Regions from separate parts of the Pseudoxanthomonas sp. PXM04 genome, predicted to be linked through region 3. Evidence: riboswitches for the same ligand, from Rfam matches in the RefSeq annotation. Region 3 holds a riboswitch; each other region holds the start of a gene.
What was found. A riboswitch is a leader RNA that binds a small molecule or an ion and turns the genes downstream of it on or off. The one in region 3 is predicted to bind cobalamin.

Region 1 (5,921 bases), on a different contig from region 3:
ATGAGTCCGGCCATCGCGGCACGCTCGCCGTCCTTGCCGGTCAGTGCCTCCAGGACGAACAGCATGCCGCCGCATTCGGCCAGCATCGGCTTGCCGTCATCGCGATGCGCACGCAGCGCTGCGTGCAATTCATGCTGTTGCGAAAGCACCGCCAGATGCAGCTCCGGATAACCACCGGGCAGCCAGACCGCGTCGCACTCGGGCAAGGACTCGCCCGCCAGCGGCGAGAAGAAACGCAGGTCCGCGCCCGCCGCGCGCAGCAGATCCAGATTGGCCGGATACAGGAAGCAGAACGCCGCGTCGCGGGCGATCGCGATGCGCAGGCCACGCAGCAACGGCGGCACGGGTTCGACGTCCATCGGCGCGAACGCCACCGGCGGCGGCAAGGTCGTGGCCGCATGAACACCCCAGGCATCGGCCAGCGCATCCAGCCGCGCGTCGATGTCGCCGAGTTCACCGGCCGACACCAGACCGAGGTGACGCTCCGGCAACGCCAGTTGCGCATCGCGCGGCAACGCGCCCAGCCAGTGCAGATCCGCCGGCAGGCTGCCGCGCAGCAGATCGGCGTGATGGGCGCTGCCGATGCGATTGGCGGCCACGCCATGCACGGCCAGACCTTCGCGATAGCGCGCCAACCCCGTCGCCAACGCGCCGAAGGTCTGCGCCATCGCCGATCCGTCGATGACCGCCAGCACCGGCACGCCCAGCGCCTGCGCCAGATCCGCGCTGGAGGGCGATCCGTCGAACAGGCCCATGACGCCTTCGATCAGGATCAGGTCGGATTCGCCCGCCGCCGCATGCAGGCGCGCACGCACGTCGGCCTCGCCGGTCATCCATAGATCCAGTTGGTAGGCCGGCGCGCCGCTGGCGCGTTCCAGCACCATCGGATCCAGGAAGTCCGGACCGGTCTTGAACACCCGCACGCGACGGCCCTGGCGACGGTGCCAGCGGGCCAGCGCGGCGGTCACGCTGGTCTTGCCCTGCCCCGAAGCGGGCGCGGAGACCAGCAATGCCGGACAGCGGAAGGTTTCGGAATCCATGGTCTACAGTTCAATACCGTGCTGGGCCTTGATACCCGCCTTGAACGCATGCTTGATCAGGCGCATCTCGGTGACCGTGTCGGCCGCGTCAATCAGTGCCTGCGGCGCGCCGCGTCCGGTGACGACCACGTGCTGGCGCGGCGGTCGCGCGGCCAGCGCGGCGAGCACCTGGTCCAGCGGGACGTAATCCTTGTTCAGGGCGATGTTGAGTTCGTCGAGCAGGACAAAATCATAGGCCGGATCCGACAGCATCCGCGCGGCCTCTTGCCAGGCCACGCCGGCCGCGGCGATGTCGCGCTCGCGATCCTGGGTTTCCCAGGTGAAGCCCTCGCCCATCACACGATAATCGACGTCCTCGTCGAAGCGACGGAAGAACGCCTCCTCTCCGGTGGAAAAGCTGCCTTTGATGAATTGCACGACCCCGCAATGGAAGCCGTGTCCCAGGCTGCGCGCCAGCATGCCGAAACCGGAGGAACTCTTGCCCTTGCCATTGCCGGTGTTCACCACCAGCACGCCGCGGTCGATGGTGGCGCGGGCGACCCGGCGATCGACCAGTTCCTTCTTGCGCTGGGCGCGTTCGCGATAGTGCTCCTCCTCGCTGAGCCCGCGGCGTTCCGAACCGCGGCTCATGCCGGGCTGCCCTGGCGGGAGGCGGCGCGTGCGGCCAGCCCGCGCAGGCATGCGCGAACCAGGAAAGCGACGCCCACGTAACCGGCCAGCGTGCCCAGGGCGCGCGGATAGTAGTGCGGAATGCGAGCGAGAAAGCCGTCCAGGGTCGGCTCCGGATAGCGCCCGGAGAAGAAATAGAAACCGCCCTTGGACAACAGGTAGGCCACGCTCGCCGTCACCGCCAGCGTCAATGCCAGGCGGGGTACCGTGCCCGCGTGGTCCCGGTGCAGCCCGCGATAGGCATGGCCGCCCAGCCATAGCGCCGCGTAGGCGAACGCCAATGCCCAGTAGGCCGGCGACAGGCACCAGTCGGTGATGGTGCCGTTGGCGAGGCTGCCGAAGTCCAGCAGCGACGACAGCACGAAGAAGGCCGGCAGCGTCCACATCGGCCGCAGCAGCGCGCCGGCCAGGAAGAACACCGCCCACGATGCGCTGGGCAGCGCATCCACGCTGGCGAAGTGCTGGCCGCGGGTGGCGATCATCAGCAGCGCCAGGGCGATGCCGGTGAGGAGCTGCGCACGCGTGGACGTCAGCGGCAGCGCGGGTTCGGATGTGACGGACAGGTGCTTTGCGGACATCGCGGTTCTCCTGATCAGGTGCCGAGGGAGGCGGGACGACGACGGGTAGCCAGCAACAGGCCATGCACCAGCAATGCGCTGGCCACGTAGGTCAGCGTGGTCCGCACGAACAGCGGTCCCCACTGCCAGATCCGCGCCAGGTACTGCGACCATTCCGGATTCGGGTAGCGCCCGCCCAGCCAGTAGAACGCGCCGTTGGAAATCAGGAACGACAGCGAGGCGCAGGCCAGCGCCACCAGCAGCGCGCCGCACAGCCCGCGCCAGTCTTGCGCCATCCTCGGCGCGTAGGCGCGGCCGCCGTACCAGAGCACCGCGTAGGCCGGCAGCAGGAGGGCGTAGGCAGGTGTCACGCAGAAATCACTGACGCCGGCCAGTTCCACCGCCGCCCAGTCGATGCCCACCGCCAGCCCCAGCAAGCCCAGGAACGGCAGGTGTCCGCGCAGGTACAGGCCGCCCAGGAAGAAGATCGCCATCGACGCGTCCGGCAGATGCAGGACATCGCCGAAGTGATGGTAACGGGTGGCGATCATCAGCACCGCGAAGGTGGCGAGCAGACCGAGATGGAAAGGCCGTGACAGTGGTTTCATCTTGTGCTCCGGTCAGTGGGTGACGGGCTGGTAGCGGACAGTCAACAACCAGGTCCGTCCCGGCTGGTTGTAGAGCGCGGCGGTTTCGTAGCGCTTGTCGAACACGTTGGAGGCCGCCAGTTGCAATTGCCACGCCGGCGTCAGCGTGTAGCCCATGCGCAGGTCGACCAGCCCGTACCCGCCCAGGCGGGTGGTGTTGGCGAGGTTGTCGTAGCGTTCGCCCACGCCGATCGCGCTGGCGCCTACGCTGAACGCGCCGAAGCGGCGATCGGCATCGATGCGGGCGCTGCTTCGCGCTCGTCGCGGCAGCAGGTTGTCGCGGTTGGGATTGTCGCCATCGTTGCGCGGATCCAGCCGGGTCAGGCTGGCGCGCAGATCCCAGTCCGCCAGCCGTACCGCGCCTTCGGCCTCGATGCCGCGGATGCGCGCGCGATCAATGTTGTTGGGGCCGCCGGAGTCTCCCAGCGAGGCATCGAACGCGATCATGTCGTCGATGCGCGTCTCGTAGGCATGCAGCGCCCAACGCGCACGCCCGTGATCGCCTCGCAGGCTCAGCTCGACGCTGCGCGAGGTTTCCGGACCCAGTTCCGGATTGCCGTAGCCCGGGAAGTAGAGTTCGTTGAAGGTGGGCGCCTTGAAGCCGGTTCCGTAGCTGGCACCCAGGCGCAGCTGTTCGGTGAAGTCCCAACCCCATTGCAGGCTGCCCGTGGTCTCGCCGCCGAACTGGCTGTCGTCGTCGCGGCGCGCACTGGCCTGCAGCGACTGCCGGCCGAATTCCTGCTGCCATTGGCCGAACACGCCGCGATTGATCCGGCGATCGCGCGCGTAGCGGGTATTGCTGTCCACCTCGTCGCCGGACCAGTCGTAGCCCAGGGTCAACAAGCCCGCGCCGACCCCCAGGTCGGCCTGCAGCGAACCCAGCTTGCGGCGGGTGTCGAAGTGGGAGGAATACACGCCATCGAGGAAGTTCTCGCTCAGATCCGCGCTGGCGCCGGCGCTGGCAGTGATGCGCAGCCGATCATTGGCCGCGTAGCGCACGCGCCCGCCAACCACCTGCTGGACCGTATCGGCCTCGTTGTTGAGGCTGCCGTCGTATTCGTTGCGGCCTTCGGCGCGGAACAACCGCAGTTCCGCGTCCCAATGCTCGTCGAAGCGATAGCCGCCCTGCACGGTCAGCGAGGCGTTGCGGTAGCCATCGCGATCCGGATCGAAGTTGCGCCGGCCGCGATAGGCGTTGATGCCGTCGGTGTCCTGGTGCGCGGCCTGGATTGCATACCAGCCGCCCCGCTCGGCATCGCCGCTGCGCCCGCCGATGCCGGCGGAGGCGCGTCGGGTCCTTTCGCTGCCGATGCTGGCGCTGAAGTTGGGCTGGAACGGCCCCTGCGGCCGGCGGGTGAAGATCTGGATCACGCCGCCCAGCGCCTCGGATCCGTACAGGCTGGAGAATGGCCCGCGCACGATTTCGATGCGCTCGATCTGCTCGACGGGAATGTCCTGCAGCGATGCGCCGCCACTGGTGGCCGACCCCAGCTTGATGCCGTCGACCAACACCAGCACGTGATCGGATTCGGTGCCGCGCAGGAACAGCGACGTGGACTTGCCCGGACCGCCGTTGTTGGCCAGCGACAGGCCCGCGCGGCCAGTCAGCAGATCCGGCAGCGAGGCCGGCTGCAGGCGCTCGATCTCCTCGCGATCGATCACGGTGACCGCGGCCAGGGTCTGGTCCTGGGTCCGCGCGGTGCGCGTCGCGGTGACGATCACGCCATCCAGATCGGTGGCCGGCGCTCCGGCGAAGGCCGGGGTGGTGAAGCAAAGGGAAGGCAACAACGAAACCGCCAGGATCTGGCGGTGGAACGACGACTGCGGATGCACTGACACACTCCTTGACCGCGCCTGCCCGCGCGGAAGCGATGGAAAAGGACAGGCGGAAAGAGAGTGCTATGGCGACCGGAAACGAGCTGGCCTCCATGACATCGCCCACCGCATGTCACGCCGCTCAAAGGCCGGTCTCCGGGCTCGCGAGTGAAGCCGGGAAAGATCCGTGCTTCCGGTCCGCGCCTTCCCATGCATCAAGCACAGTGGCTGTTGCGGTACCTTGTCTCGCCTACCGTTGCGGGGGCAGCTCCGGAATTGCCGATCGTGCGAACACGATCCGGCGCACCGGATTCCCGTTTCAACCACCGGCCAGGCCGGCGGTCACCTCAGGCGGCGCGAGTATAGCAGTTGATGGCAGTGTGGCCCCGGCGCCGTGGCGTGCGCCGGAGCGGCCGCGCGTCGCGGCTCAGCGCTTGCCCGGTGCGGGCGTCGCGGCGGGCGTGGCGGACTCGCGTTGCAGCGTGACCGGGATCGACTTGACCCGCGCATCCAGCGCCTTGACCACGTCGGCGGTCAGATCGTGGCTCATGTTGCCGGCCAGCACCATGCCGCGATCCAGCAGCACGCCGCAGCCGTGGCGCTGGTAGGCCTCGGCGATGAGCGGCTGGGCGGCGGTGGAGATCCGTTCCAGCACCGACGCGCGGGTCGCCTCGATCTCGCGCGAGCGCTGGCTGGCGCGCTGCTGCACGGCCTGCGCTTCCTGCACCGCCTTGCTCTGCTCGGGGGTGAACTTGTCAGCGGAAATGTTGCCGCGCACGCCCACGCGGATCAGTTCCGCCTCAGCGCGGCTCTTGTCGCGTTCGATCTCGGCCTGGGCGTCGGTCACCAGTTTCTGCAACTGCACGCCCGCGTCCTTGCCGGCGGCCGCGTTGGAGAACACCGCTTCGCGGCTGAGGTAGCAGACACCGGCGACGACCGGGCCTTCGAGCGAGCCGGTCGCGCCGCCAGCCGCCTGCGCGCAGACGCCATTGGCCGCAGTGAGCGTCACGGCGAGAGTGAGGAAACGGAGTGTGTTGGAGGAATTCTTGCACATGGGAATGTTATCGTCGTCCGGTTGACGGAAGTGGGGTTTCAATCAGGGGGCCAGCAGGTCGTTGAAGCGGCCCAGCGACGCCAGGTGGAAGTGCACCAGCGCCAGCCAGCCCTTGCGATGCCAGTCGACGATCACCGCG
Region 2 (5,921 bases), on a different contig from region 3:
GGAAGCGACCCGCAAGACCGATCGCGTCGGCCGCACCGTGGTGCTGAAGCTGAAAACCGCGCAGTTCCGCATCCTCACCCGCAGCTTCACCCCAGAAGCGCCGCCGGCCACCCTCGAGGAGTTCACCGCCATCGCGTTGGCCCTGCGCGAACGCGTGGACCTGCCGGCCGACACCCTGTACCGGCTGGTCGGCGTGGGCCTGTCCGGCTTCCGCGATCGCGAGGATGTCGTCGAGCAGCCCGGGCTGTTTGAAGACGCCTCGTAACCTGGATTTTTCCTTGTGGGAGCGACGTGAGTCGCGAGCTCTTCCGGAGTTTCCGGCTTTCCGGTATCGCGACTAGGTCGCTCCCACAAGGGAGAAAGGCAACAAGGCGCCCGGCACTCGCGGTCGAGCAGCAAGGATTGTTCGATAAATCTCCGTAACCCGGATGTCTCCCTGTGGAAGCGACGTGAGTCGCGAGCTTTTCCGGAGTTTCCGGCTTTCCGGTATCGCGACTTACGTCGCTCCCACAAGGGAGGGATGGCAAAAAAGAAAAAGCCCGGCGTCTGCCGGGCTTTTTCATGCACGCAATCAGCGCTTGGGCTGGTAGCGCAGGCTCAGGCCGTATTCGCGACCGGGCTGGTTGTACCAGGCGATGGTTTCGTATTCGCGGTCGAACACGTTGTCGACCTTGGCCAGCAACGTCCATTCCGGGGTGACCGCGTATTCCAGCCGCAGGTCGGCGGTGGCGAAGCCGCCCAGGCGGGTGGCATTGGTCAGCTCGTCGTAGCGGTAGCCCGCGCCATTGACGGTCGCGCCGACGCGGAAGTCGCCGAACGCGCGATCCACGTCGATGCGACCGGTGTTGCGCGCGCGGCGCGGCAGCAGCTTGTCGTTGTTGCTGGCGCTGCGGTTGCGCGGGTCGGTGTGGCTGATCTGGGCGGAGAGATCCCAGCCGGCCAGGGTGACGTCGACGGTGAACTCGGCGCCGCGGATGCGGGCCTCGTCCACCTGCACCATCGCGAAACTGCTGCCGTCATAGGTGATCAGATCATCGATGCGGGTCTCGTACAGATCCAGCGCCCAGCGCCAGGCGTCGCCGTTCTGGGCGATACCGACATTGAGGCTCTTCGATTTCTCCGGCTCCAGGTCGCGGTTGCCGCTCCACGGGTCGTACAGATCGCTGAAGGTCGGCGCCTTGAAACCGGTGCCGTAGGTCGCGCTGAGCTTGAAACCGCGCCCGAAGCTCATGCCCCAGCCGAGGTTGCCGGTGGTGTGGTTGCCGAATTGCTCGTTGTCGTCGTTGCGCACGCTGGCCTGCAACTGGTGGGCGCCGAACTTGCCCTGGTACTCGACGAAGCCGGCGGTGTTGCGGCGGCTGTCGGCGGCGTAGTCGGTGGTGCTGTCGAGATGGTCGATGTACCAATCCGCGCCGACGGTCAGCAACTGATCCTGGCCCAGGCCGATGTCGGCCTGCGCGCTGGCCGTGTTGCGGTGGGTGTTGTGGGTGCTGTCGTGATCGACCTCGTTGCGGTAGTTGTCGGTCTCGTTGTCGCTGCGGCCGACGTTGACGGTCAGGGCGAAGCGGTCGGTCGGCACGTAACGGACCTTGCCATTCAACACCTGCTGCACGTTCTCGGTGTAGTTGTAGTAGCCGTCGTACCGGTTCGCGCCTTCGGCGCGCAGCGCGCTGGCCTCGGCGGTCAGCGTGTCGGTCAGCTTGTAGCCGCCGCGCAGGCTGGCAGAGACGTTGCGGTAGCCGTCGCGGTCAGGTTCGTCGGCGTAGCAGCCGCGACCCTGCGATACCGAGCCGCGGCAGGCATTGATGCCATCGGTGCGCTGGTAGGCCGCGTCCGCGCCGAACCAGCCGCGCTCGCCGCCGCCGCCGAAGCCGGCGCTGGCCTGGCGCAGGCCATTGCTGCCGCCGCCGATCTGGAAGTGCGGCGCGTAGGTGCCCTGGTTGCGGCGGGTGAAGATCTGGATCACGCCGCCGATCGCCTCGGAGCCGTACAGGCTGGAGTTCGGGCCGCGCACGATCTCGATGCGATCGATCTGCGCCAGCGGCAGATCCGGGATGGCGGCGGCGGCGAAATCAGCCGAGTTCACCCGCACGCCGTCGATCAGCACCAGGGTGTGGCTGGAGTTGGTGCCGCGCAGGAACAGCGAGGTCTGCTTGCCCGGGCCACCGGCATTGGTCAGGTTGATGCCGGCGCGGCCGCGCAGCAGATCCTGCAGCGAGGTCGCCTGGCTGCGCTCGATGTCGGCGCGGTCGATGACCTGCGCCGGCGCCAGGCTGTCTTCCAGCGCGATCGCGGTGCGGGTGCTGGTGACGACGACTTCGTCCAGTTCGGTGGCGGCGTCCTGGGCGAGCGCCAGGCCCGGCAGCGCCAGGGCGACGGCCAGGGACAGGGTACGGATAGGTGGCATTGCAATCGGCTCCATGCGCCGCGCGCTCCCGCGCGGCATAACGAGGGGAGGCGGCAACGCGGGAACGGGAAGACAGCGGAAACGGCCGTACGCACGGCGCTCGCCGCCGCAACGCCCGCCGCGTCGCAACCAGTCGTCTTTCGGGCCGGTCTCCGGGCTTGCGAGCGCGATGGCGGCGCCATCGCCGGCCAGGGCGCCTTCCCGTGCGGATGCACAGTGGCGTATGCCCTGTCCTGGCTCGCTTACCGTTGCGGGGGCAGCGCCGGAATCACCCGCAGCGCCGGGATGGCGTGCGCGGGTTCACCGGCTTCCCGTTTCAACCCGGGGCGGAATCGTCCGCGGGTCACCAGAAAGCGCGGCGATCCTACCAGATACCGGTCTGGCGGATGCCGATCCTGTGGATGGGCGGGCCGCGCCCGGGCGGCAGCGCGCATCGATGGAAAGCGGGCAAGGCAAGGCATGCATCGGGGCGGGCGGGGATGGGCGCGAGGCCTCCCGTAGAATCCCGGTTCCCTCGCCGCAAGAAATCGCCTCGTGTCTTCCGACTGGATCCTCGCCGATTGCCGGCAACCTTCCCCCGAACACGCCGAACGCGCGCGCGCGCGCCAGGATCAGCTGACCAAGCCGCAGGGCTCGCTGGGCCGCATCGAGACCCTGGCGGTGGAACTGGCGGCGCTGCAACGCGCCGATCGTCCGACGCTGGCACGGGTGCCGGTGATCGTGTTCGCCGGCGATCACGGGGTGGTCGCCCAGGGCGTGTCGGCGTTTCCGTCCGAGGTGACGGTGCAGATGCTGCACAACTTCGCCCACGGCGGCGCCGCGATCTCGGTGCTGGCGCGCGAACTCGGTCTGCCGCTGCGGCTGGTGGATGCCGGCACCCGCGGCAGCCAGCCCATCGCCGGCGTACACGCCGACAAGCCCTGCCTGGGCACCCGCGACTTCAGCGTGGAAGCGGCGATGGACGAGGATGAACTCGCGCATGCGCTGGCGGCGGGCAGGCGCGCGGTGGAAGCGGCCGGCGACGCCGATCTGTTCGTGTTCGGCGAAATGGGCATCGGCAACACCACCGCGGCCAGCGCGTTGGCCTGCGCGCTGGCGGATCTGCCGCTGGAGGAACTGGTCGGCGCGGGTACCGGATTGCAGGGCGATCGGATTGCGCACAAGCAACGGGTGATCGCGGACGCGCTTGCATTGCACCGTCCGCACATCGCCGCGCACCCGCAGCCCGCGCGCGAGGCGCTGCGTCGTGTCGGTGGATTGGAAATCGCCGCGATGGCCGGCGCGATGATCGCCGCCGCCCAGCGGGGCGTACCGGTGCTGGTGGACGGTTTCATCGTCTCGGCCGCGGCACTGGCGGCGGTCCGCCTGCAACCCCAGGCGCGGCCATGGCTGCTGTTCTCGCACCAGTCCGCCGAGCGCGGCCACGCGCGCGTGCTGGCCGCGCTGGAAGCGCGCCCGCTGCTGCAACTGGATCTGCGCCTGGGCGAAGGCAGCGGCGCCGCGCTGGCGGTGCCGCTGCTGCGACTGGCCTGCGCGCTGCACGCCGGCATGGCCACCTTCGCCGAAGCCGCGGTTTCCGGACGCGACGAGACGCCATGATCCTCGACCTGGTGCGCCATGCCTCGACCGGACGCGTCGGTCATTTCGATGGCCGCACCGATCCGCCGCTGCTGCCGGGCGCCGCCGACGCGGTCTGCGGCGGTTGCACGGGCATTGCCTGGTCACGGGTGATCAGTTCGCCACGCCAGCGTGCGCTGCATACCGCGCAGGCGCTGGCCGCCGCGCAGGCGTTGCCGGTGGACATCGCCGATGACTGGGCGGAGTGGGATTTCGGCGACTGGGACGGTCGCCATCGCGACACCCTTGCGGCAGACCCGCACTCGCAGCGCGCCTTGCAGGATTTCTACCGGGATCCCGGCGCGCATCCGCCGCCCAACGCCGAACCCTGGGCCGGCTTCGAAGCACGCGTCGGTCGCGGCCTGCGCGCGCTGGCGCGACGCGAAGACACCTCGCCCGCGCTGGTGGTCAGCCATGCCGGCCCGTTGCGACTGGCGCTGGCGCTGGCCTGCGGCCTGCCGCTGGCGTCGCTGTGGGCGGTGCGCATCGATTACGGCACCCGCCTGCGCCTGCGCGTGCAGATCGATGACCGGGATCAGCTGTGGGGCGAACTGATCGAGGTGCGGCAGGCATGAGCATGCGCAAGCTGATCCTGGCGGTGCAGTTCCTGACCCGCCTGCCCACGCCGCAACTGCGCGACTTCCGCGAGGAAGAACTGAGCCGCACGGCGGTGTATTTCCCGCTGGTGGGCGTGCTGATCGGCGCGTTGGTGGCGCTGCCGCTGTGGGCGCTGGACGCGCGCCCGTGGCTGGCCGGCCTGCTGGCCTTGCTGGCCTGGGTGTGGGTGACCGGCGCATTGCACCTGGACGGGCTGGGCGACGTGGCCGACGCCTTCGGTGCCGCGCATCGCGATCCGCAGCGCTTCCTGGAAGTGCTGAAGGATCCGCACATGGGCGTGTTCGGCGTGGTCACCGTGGTCATGCAGGTGCTGGCCAAGTTCGTGCTGCTGGCCGAACTGGCCGATGGCGCGTGGCTGTGGGGCGTGCTGCTGGTACCTGCGTGGGCGCGCTGGGCCACCACGCTGTTGTGGAGCCGCTGGTTGCCGCCGCTGCATGCGGGCATGGCCGAGCGCTTCGCCTGGTACCGCAACGAAGGCGCGTACTGGGATTGGGCGTGGGGCGTGGCGCTGGCGGCGATCAGCCTGTGGCTGGCGCCGCCGTTGCTGGCGTGCCTGCTGCTGGCACCGTTGACCGCGTGGTACTGGAAGCGCCGCCTCGGCGGCATCTCCGGCGACTGCCTCGGCGCCAGCACCGAGGTGCTGGAAACGCTGCTGCTGTTGGCGCTGGCGCTCGCGCCGGCGGCGTGGCGCCTGTCCTGAGGCGGATCAGTCGTCCTGTTCGCCGCCGCCCGGCGAGTCGAACAGGTTCATCGAAGGCGCGCTGCCTTCATCTTCCTGCCCATGGGTGGTGGTGGTCACCGGCGCGGCTGCCGGACGGCCACGGGGTGGCGGCAGCAGCGCGGCGGCGGCGTCGTAGGCCACCAGCAGTTCGCTGCGGCGTTCCTCCGGCAGGTGCTGCCAATGGCAGTCCAGCAGTGCGCCTTCCAGCGCGTACAGCAGGTTGAGGCTGGGACGGAAACCGGCGCGCTTGACCCGCATGAAGGCTTCCACCGAACCGGCCGCCACCAGATCCTCCTGCGTGCGCAGGCCGACCTGGCGCAGCCAGGCCGCCGATTTGGGACCGATATTGCGCATCTTCGCGGTGCTGATGCTCATGCCAGCGTCTCCACGTAGATGGCGGCGATGGCTTCCAGCCCGCGTTGATCTTCCTCGTCGAAACGCGCCAACTGCGGGCTGTCCAGATCCAGCACGCCGATCAGGCGATCGCCCTTGACCAGCGGCACCACCAGTTCCGAGCGCGAGGCGCTGTCGCAGGCGATATGGCCGGGGAAGGCCTCC
Region 3 (5,921 bases):
TCCGAAATCCCCACGCAGGATGCACATAGGGAAGAAAGGAACAGGACGTTCCGGGCGCAGGGATGCGCCAATACCCGCTGGACAGTCCCCTCCCCCGCTCGCGGGGGAGGGTCAGGGTGGGGGCAAGGCCGAAGCCATTGAACGCAAACCGCCGGAACGCCCACCGAAGAGTCACTTCGCTTCATCACGTTTTTTTCGCAGACGGACAGGCCTCCACTTCGTTCGCCCCCATCCCAGCCTTCCCCCGCTTGCGGGGGAAGGGGCGGAAATTCGCGAACGGATGCAGTCCGACCCGTTCGCCCCCATCCCAACCTTCCCCCGCCAGCGGGGGAAGGGGCGGAAATTCGCGAACGGATGCATCCCGCTCCGTTTGCCCCCATCCCGGCCTTCCCGCTTGCGGGGGAAGGGGCGGAAATCCGCGAACGGATGCAGTCCGGCCCGTTTGCCTCCATCCCAACCTTCCCCCGCCGGCGGGGGAAGGGGCGGAAATCCGCAAACGGATGCATCCCGCTCCGTTTGCCCCCATCCCGCCTTCCCCCGCTTGCGGGGGAAGGCGCTGAAACAGGAAAAATGCGACATGTCCTCCCAACCCCGCCAGATGCTGCTGGACCCCGGCTTTGAACTGACCCTGCGCCCGATGCGCTATCCGCAGTTCTACGAGATGTACCGCGACGCGATCAAGAACACCTGGACGGTGGAGGAGATCAATTTCCAGATCGACATCAGCGATCTGCACGACAAGATGACCCCGGCCGATCGCCACCTGATCCACCGGCTGGTCGCGTTCTTCGCCACCGGCGATTCGATCGTGTCCAACAACCTGGTGCTCAACCTCTACCAGCACCTCAACGCGCCGGAAGCGCGCATGTACCTGTCGCGCCAGCTGTACGAGGAAGCGCTGCATGTGCAGTTCTACCTGACCCTGCTGGACAACTACCTGCCGGATCCGGCCGAACGGGTGAAGGCGTTCGCGGCGGTGGAGAACATCCCCTCCATCCGCAAGAAGGCCGAGTTCTGCTTCAAGTGGATCGACTCGATCCAGGACCTGCGCCGGATCGAAACCCGCGAACAGCGCCGGCAGTTCCTGCTCAACCAGATCTGCTTCGCCGCCTGCATCGAGGGCCTGTTCTTCTTCGCCGCGTTCGCCTACGTGTACTACTTCCGCTCGCGCGGCCTGCTGCCGGGGCTGGCCTCGGGCACCAACTGGGTGTTCCGCGACGAGAGCTGCCACATGGAGTTCGCGTTCGAGTCGGTGCGCACGGTGCGCGAGGAGGAGCCGGACCTGTTCGACGACACCATGCGCCAGCAGGTCTACGACATGCTGGCCGAGGCCATCGAGTGCGAGGTGCAGTTCGCCGAGGACGTGCTGTCCGGCGGCGTGGCCGGCATCTCCACCCGCGACATGCGCCAGTACCTGCAGCATTGCGCCGACCAGCACTTCGTCAAGCTGGGCATGGAGAAGAAGTACAACGTGCGCAACCCGCTGCCGTTCATGGAACTGCAGGACGTGCAGGAGCTTACCAACTTCTTCGAACGTCGCGTCTCGGCCTACCAGGTCGGCGTGCAGGGCGAAGTCGGCTTCGACCACGCGTTCTGACCGTTTCCTGTAAACCACCTTGTGGGAGCGACGTCAGTCGCGATGCGCTTCGGCCGGATCAGGAGCTTTCGCGACTGACGTCGCTCCCACAGGGATTCATTCCGGAATCCGTTTCCTGCGCTAGGATGCAGCCGGGAGGCACTGGCACCACGGAGCAACCCCATGTCCGAACATCCCCTGTCCGACCTGCGCCCGACCGAGGCGCGCCTGCTGCACATGGTCTTCCCGGACCACACCAACCACCTGGGCACGCTGTTCGGCGGCCAGGCGCTGGCGTGGATGGACATGTCCGCCTTCATCGCCGCCTCGCGCTACGCGCGCACCACCGTGGTCACCGCAAGGTCGGAACAGGTCGATTTCAACCAGCCGATCCACAAGGGCGATCTGGTCGAGGTCATCGCCCGCATCGTCAAGGTCGGGCGCAGTTCGATGAACGTCGATGTCGAAGTCATCACCGAGGATCTGCTGAGCGGCGAGCGCAAGCTGTGCACGCGCGGCCACTTCGTGATGATCGCGCTGGATCCGCTGGGCCGGCCCACCCAGGCTCCGCCGCTGCCGCCACCGGTCGTGCAGGGTTGAGGTCCGTCCCCCTCCGCTGACCGCGGATGCCGTGGCGCGCACGAGGCTGCGCGCGCCACGGCCCGGCCGCATCACGCCGCGGCCCGCATCCTCTTCGCCGCCTCCACCATCGCCTCCAGCGCCACGCGGGTCTCCGGCCAGCCACGCGTCTTCAGCCCGCAGTCCGGATTGACCCAGATCTGCTCCGGTGCCAGTACTTCCCGCGCCTTGTCCAGCAGCGCATGCATCTCGCCACTGTCCGGAACCCGCGGCGAATGGATGTCGTACACGCCTGGCCCGATCTGGTTCGGGTAGCGGAACTTCACGAATGCGTCCAGCAGTTCCATCCGCGAGCGCGAGGTTTCGATGGAGATCACGTCGGCGTCCATCGCCGCCACGGCTTCGATGATGTCGTTGAACTCGGAGTAGCACATGTGGGTGTGGATCTGGGTTTCATCGGCCGCCACCGCGGCGGTGATGCGGAAGCATTCCACTGCCCAGTCCAGATACTGCGGCCAATCGACCCTGCGCAGCGGCAGCCCCTCGCGCAGCGCCGGTTCGTCGATCTGGATCACGCCGATGCCGGCGGCCTCCAGGTCACCGACCTCGTCGCGCAACGCCAGCGCGATCTGCCGGCAGGTCCGCGCGCGCGGCTGATCGTCGCGGACGAAGGACCACTGCAGCACCGTCACCGGTCCGGTCAGCATGCCCTTCATCGGCCGGGATGTGAGTGATTGCGCGTGCCGCGACCAGCGCACCGTCATCGGCGCCGGCCGCACCACATCGCCGAAGATGATCGGCGGCTTCACGCAGCGGGAGCCATAACTCTGTACCCAGCCGTTGCGGGTGAAGGCGAAACCGTCGAGCTGCTCGCCGAAGTACTCGACCATGTCGTTGCGCTCGAACTCGCCGTGCACCAGCACGTCGATGCCGAGTTCCTCCTGCACGCGCACGCAGCGCGCGATCTCGGTCGCCAGGAAGGCGTCGTATTCCGCATCGGGCAGTTTCCCGGCGCGGTTGAGCGCACGGGCCTGGCGTACTTCCGGCGTCTGCGGAAAGGAACCGATGGTCGTGGTCGGATAGGGTGGCAGGCGCAGGCCGGCCTGCTGGCGCGCACGGCGCGTGGGATAGGGCGAGGAACGATGGGCGGCCGCGGGCGTCAGCGCGGCCAGGCGCTCGGCCACCTCTTTCCGGTGCACGCGCGCGGAACGGCGACGGCTTTCGTGGCGCTCGCGGGCGATGGCCAGCGCCGGCCCGGCCGCGGGCGCATCGTCCAGGGCGGTCGCCAGCAGGCGCAGTTCCTCCAGCTTCTGCCGCGCGAACGCCAGCCAGCCACGCAGTTCGGCATCCAGCCCGGTTTCGCCTTCCGCGTCCACCGGCACGTGCAGCAGGGAGCAGGAAGGCGCCAGCCACAGCCGGTCGGCACCGACATGGCCCTGCGCGTAGCGCGCGAGCACCAACGCGTTGTCGAGGTTGGCGCGCCAGATGTTGCGGCCGTCGATCAGCCCGAGCGACAGCGTCCGTCCCTCCGGCAAGGCTTTCAGCACGGCGTCGAGTTGATCCAGCCCGCGCATCAGGTCCACATGCAGGCCATCGACCGGCAGGGCCGCCACCAGCGGCAGGTTCGCGCCCAGGTCGCCGAAATAGGTGGTCAGCAGCAGCTTCGGGCGCGTCGCTTGCGCCAGGGCGGTGTAGGCGTGCCGGTAGGCCTGTTGCAACGCCGGGTCGGCGTCCAGCACCAGGCAAGGCTCATCGATCTGCACCCATTCGGCGCCGGCGGCGGCCAGCCGCGACAGCAGTTCCGCGTAGGGTGGCAGCAGGCGTTCGAGCAGCGCCAGCGGATCGCCGCCATCGCTTGCCTTGGACAGGCGCAGGAAGCTCACCGGTCCCAGCAGCACCGGCCGCGCATTGAAACCGGCCGCATGGGCCTCGTTGAACTCGCTCAACGGCTTGTCGCCACGCAGGCGGAACGTTTGCTCGCGATGCAGTTCCGGCACCAGGTAGTGGTAGTTGGTGTCGAACCACTTGGTCATTTCCAGCGCGCGCAGGTCCACGCCGTCCTGTTGCCGCCCCCGCGCGAGGGCGAAATAGGCCGCCAGCGGATCCACGTCCGCCAGCGCGCGATAGGGTTCGGGGATGGCGTCGAACAGGAAGGCGGTGTCGAGCACGTGGTCGTACAGCGAAAAGTCGTTGCACGGCACGACATCGACGCCCGCGTCGACCTGCAGGCGCCAATGGCGGAGGCGAAGCGCGCGTGCGGCGGCGTGCAGTTCTTCGCCGGTGGCGTCGCCGCACCAATGGGCTTCCAGTGCCCGCTTGAGTTCCCGGCGCACGCCGATGCGCGGGAAACCGAGATTGCCAACAGTCGTCATGATGCATGTCCTCATTCGTGGTCGGATGAGGAACGAAGGACCGCGCCGCCTTCATCGCCGATGGCGATGGCGGACAACGCCAGCGACCTTCGCCCCCTCGGGCGAACCGGAACGGCGAAGGGAGGCGCACGGACTTGCGCGCGGACGCGACGCGTCCGCGGCAGTTCCGGGCACCTCCCCTCGGAAGTTCCAGGTCATGCGGAAGACTTCGGGTCTTCCGGCCAAGGCAGGTCTTCGGGCTCATGGACGTCGGCCCGATCCGGGGATCGGGGCCGGCCTACTGTCCGCCGCTTCCCGGCCCTTGGGGGCCAGTGCCGATGACGGGGGTCGTTTCCAAATACCGCTGCGGGGCAGCGCCGGAATGGGGCTTTTCGGCCCGCACCGGCTTCCCTATTAATTCCATCTCTTCATTCGCATGAAGAGATGGAAACCCTGGCCCGGGCACGTTACGGCGATGCGACCGCTGCGTCAAGCGGCCTTCCTCGCGGGATACGGCCCGCCACCTTGGCGGGCGCGGCAAAAGCCGGCACGGTGAAGGTCGGGGAAGACAAGGTCACTTCCGTCGGCAGATCGCGAAGCTCTCCCGTGCGCAGGAAACGGTGGACCGCTTCCCGGGCCGCCGGCTCGTTGCGCAGCTGATAGAACGTGCCGTCGTGACCACCGCGATGGATCACGATGGCGTGACCATTGCGCAGGTAGGGCAGTTGCGCCAGCGCGTTGTCGATGGGCGTGGAGGTATCCCAGTCGCCGTGCACCAGCAGCACCGGCGTATCGATCGGCCGCAGCTGGCGGTAGTCGTCGCCCAGATCCGGTGTCGGCCATGCCGACGCGGCCGCCAGGTAGGGCGCGAAGCCGCCCTCGCCGAGATAGGCGCTGGCCGGATCGTGGCGCAGGCGGAACTCGTGAGACGGCGTGATGCCCAGGCTGGTGTCGATCAGCGGTCCAATCAGCTTGTATTCCTGCGCCTGCCGGCCCCTGGCCACTTCGCGGGCCCAGTCCGTGTAGCGGCCGTGGTACAGCGACAGCACGAACGCGGGCCAGGTGTGCGGCACGCTGGCCTCGGCCAGCAGCGAAGCCTGCAGGTCGGCCAACCCGATCACCACCGATCCACCGCCATCCTGCGGATCGACCGTGATCGGCTGCCGCGCGAAGCGTTCGCGCAGCGCGTCGATGGCGGCCATCAGTCCGCCCGTCGGCAGATACGGCGCCAGGCCGGGATCCCGATCGGCATCGAAGGCGATGCGCTGCATCGTCGCCAGCAGCGGCGATGGCATGTCGTAGCCGAAATCCAGCGGCTCCACCGATGACAGCACGGCGCGCGCGACGATGTCCGGATGCGAGCGCATCACCGCGAAGCTCCATTGCGATCCAAAGCTGCCGCCGAACAGGCTGAT

Region 1: it holds a riboswitch for cobalamin, as region 3 does, so the genes downstream of both, btuB (TonB-dependent vitamin B12 receptor) here and metE (5-methyltetrahydropteroyltriglutamate--homocysteine S-methyltransferase) in region 3, are expected to answer to the same signal.
Region 2: it holds a riboswitch for cobalamin, as region 3 does, so the genes downstream of both, btuB (TonB-dependent vitamin B12 receptor) here and metE (5-methyltetrahydropteroyltriglutamate--homocysteine S-methyltransferase) in region 3, are expected to answer to the same signal.

Annotation. Positions count from the first base shown of each region.
Region 1 covers NZ_JACVAG010000004.1:1,236-7,156, reverse strand. Annotated here, with positions in the region: gene IB228_RS10825 (cobyrinate a,c-diamide synthase) at 1-1,040, opposite strand, end outside; gene cobO (cob(I)yrinic acid a,c-diamide adenosyltransferase) at 1,044-1,670, opposite strand; gene IB228_RS10815 (hypothetical protein) at 1,667-2,191, opposite strand; gene IB228_RS10810 (hypothetical protein) at 2,302-2,874, opposite strand; gene btuB (TonB-dependent vitamin B12 receptor) at 2,887-4,746, opposite strand; cobalamin riboswitch at 4,858-5,093, opposite strand; gene IB228_RS10800 (OmpH family outer membrane protein) at 5,156-5,782, opposite strand; gene IB228_RS10795 (SapC family protein) at 5,825-5,921, opposite strand, start outside.
Region 2 covers NZ_JACVAG010000006.1:191,042-196,962, forward strand. Annotated here, with positions in the region: gene dinB (DNA polymerase IV) at 1-265, shown strand, start outside; gene btuB (TonB-dependent vitamin B12 receptor) at 572-2,407, opposite strand; cobalamin riboswitch at 2,533-2,773, opposite strand; gene cobT (nicotinate-nucleotide--dimethylbenzimidazole phosphoribosyltransferase) at 2,942-4,006, shown strand; gene IB228_RS15545 (histidine phosphatase family protein) at 4,003-4,599, shown strand; gene cobS (adenosylcobinamide-GDP ribazoletransferase) at 4,596-5,342, shown strand; gene IB228_RS15555 (TfoX/Sxy family protein) at 5,349-5,732, opposite strand; gene IB228_RS15560 (GAF domain-containing protein) at 5,735-5,921, opposite strand, start outside.
Region 3 covers NZ_JACVAG010000003.1:395,218-401,138, reverse strand. Annotated here, with positions in the region: gene IB228_RS10280 (ribonucleotide-diphosphate reductase subunit beta) at 578-1,597, shown strand; gene IB228_RS10275 (acyl-CoA thioesterase) at 1,760-2,176, shown strand; gene metE (5-methyltetrahydropteroyltriglutamate--homocysteine S-methyltransferase) at 2,248-4,527, opposite strand; cobalamin riboswitch at 4,735-4,977, opposite strand; gene IB228_RS10265 (alpha/beta hydrolase) at 4,974-5,921, opposite strand, start outside.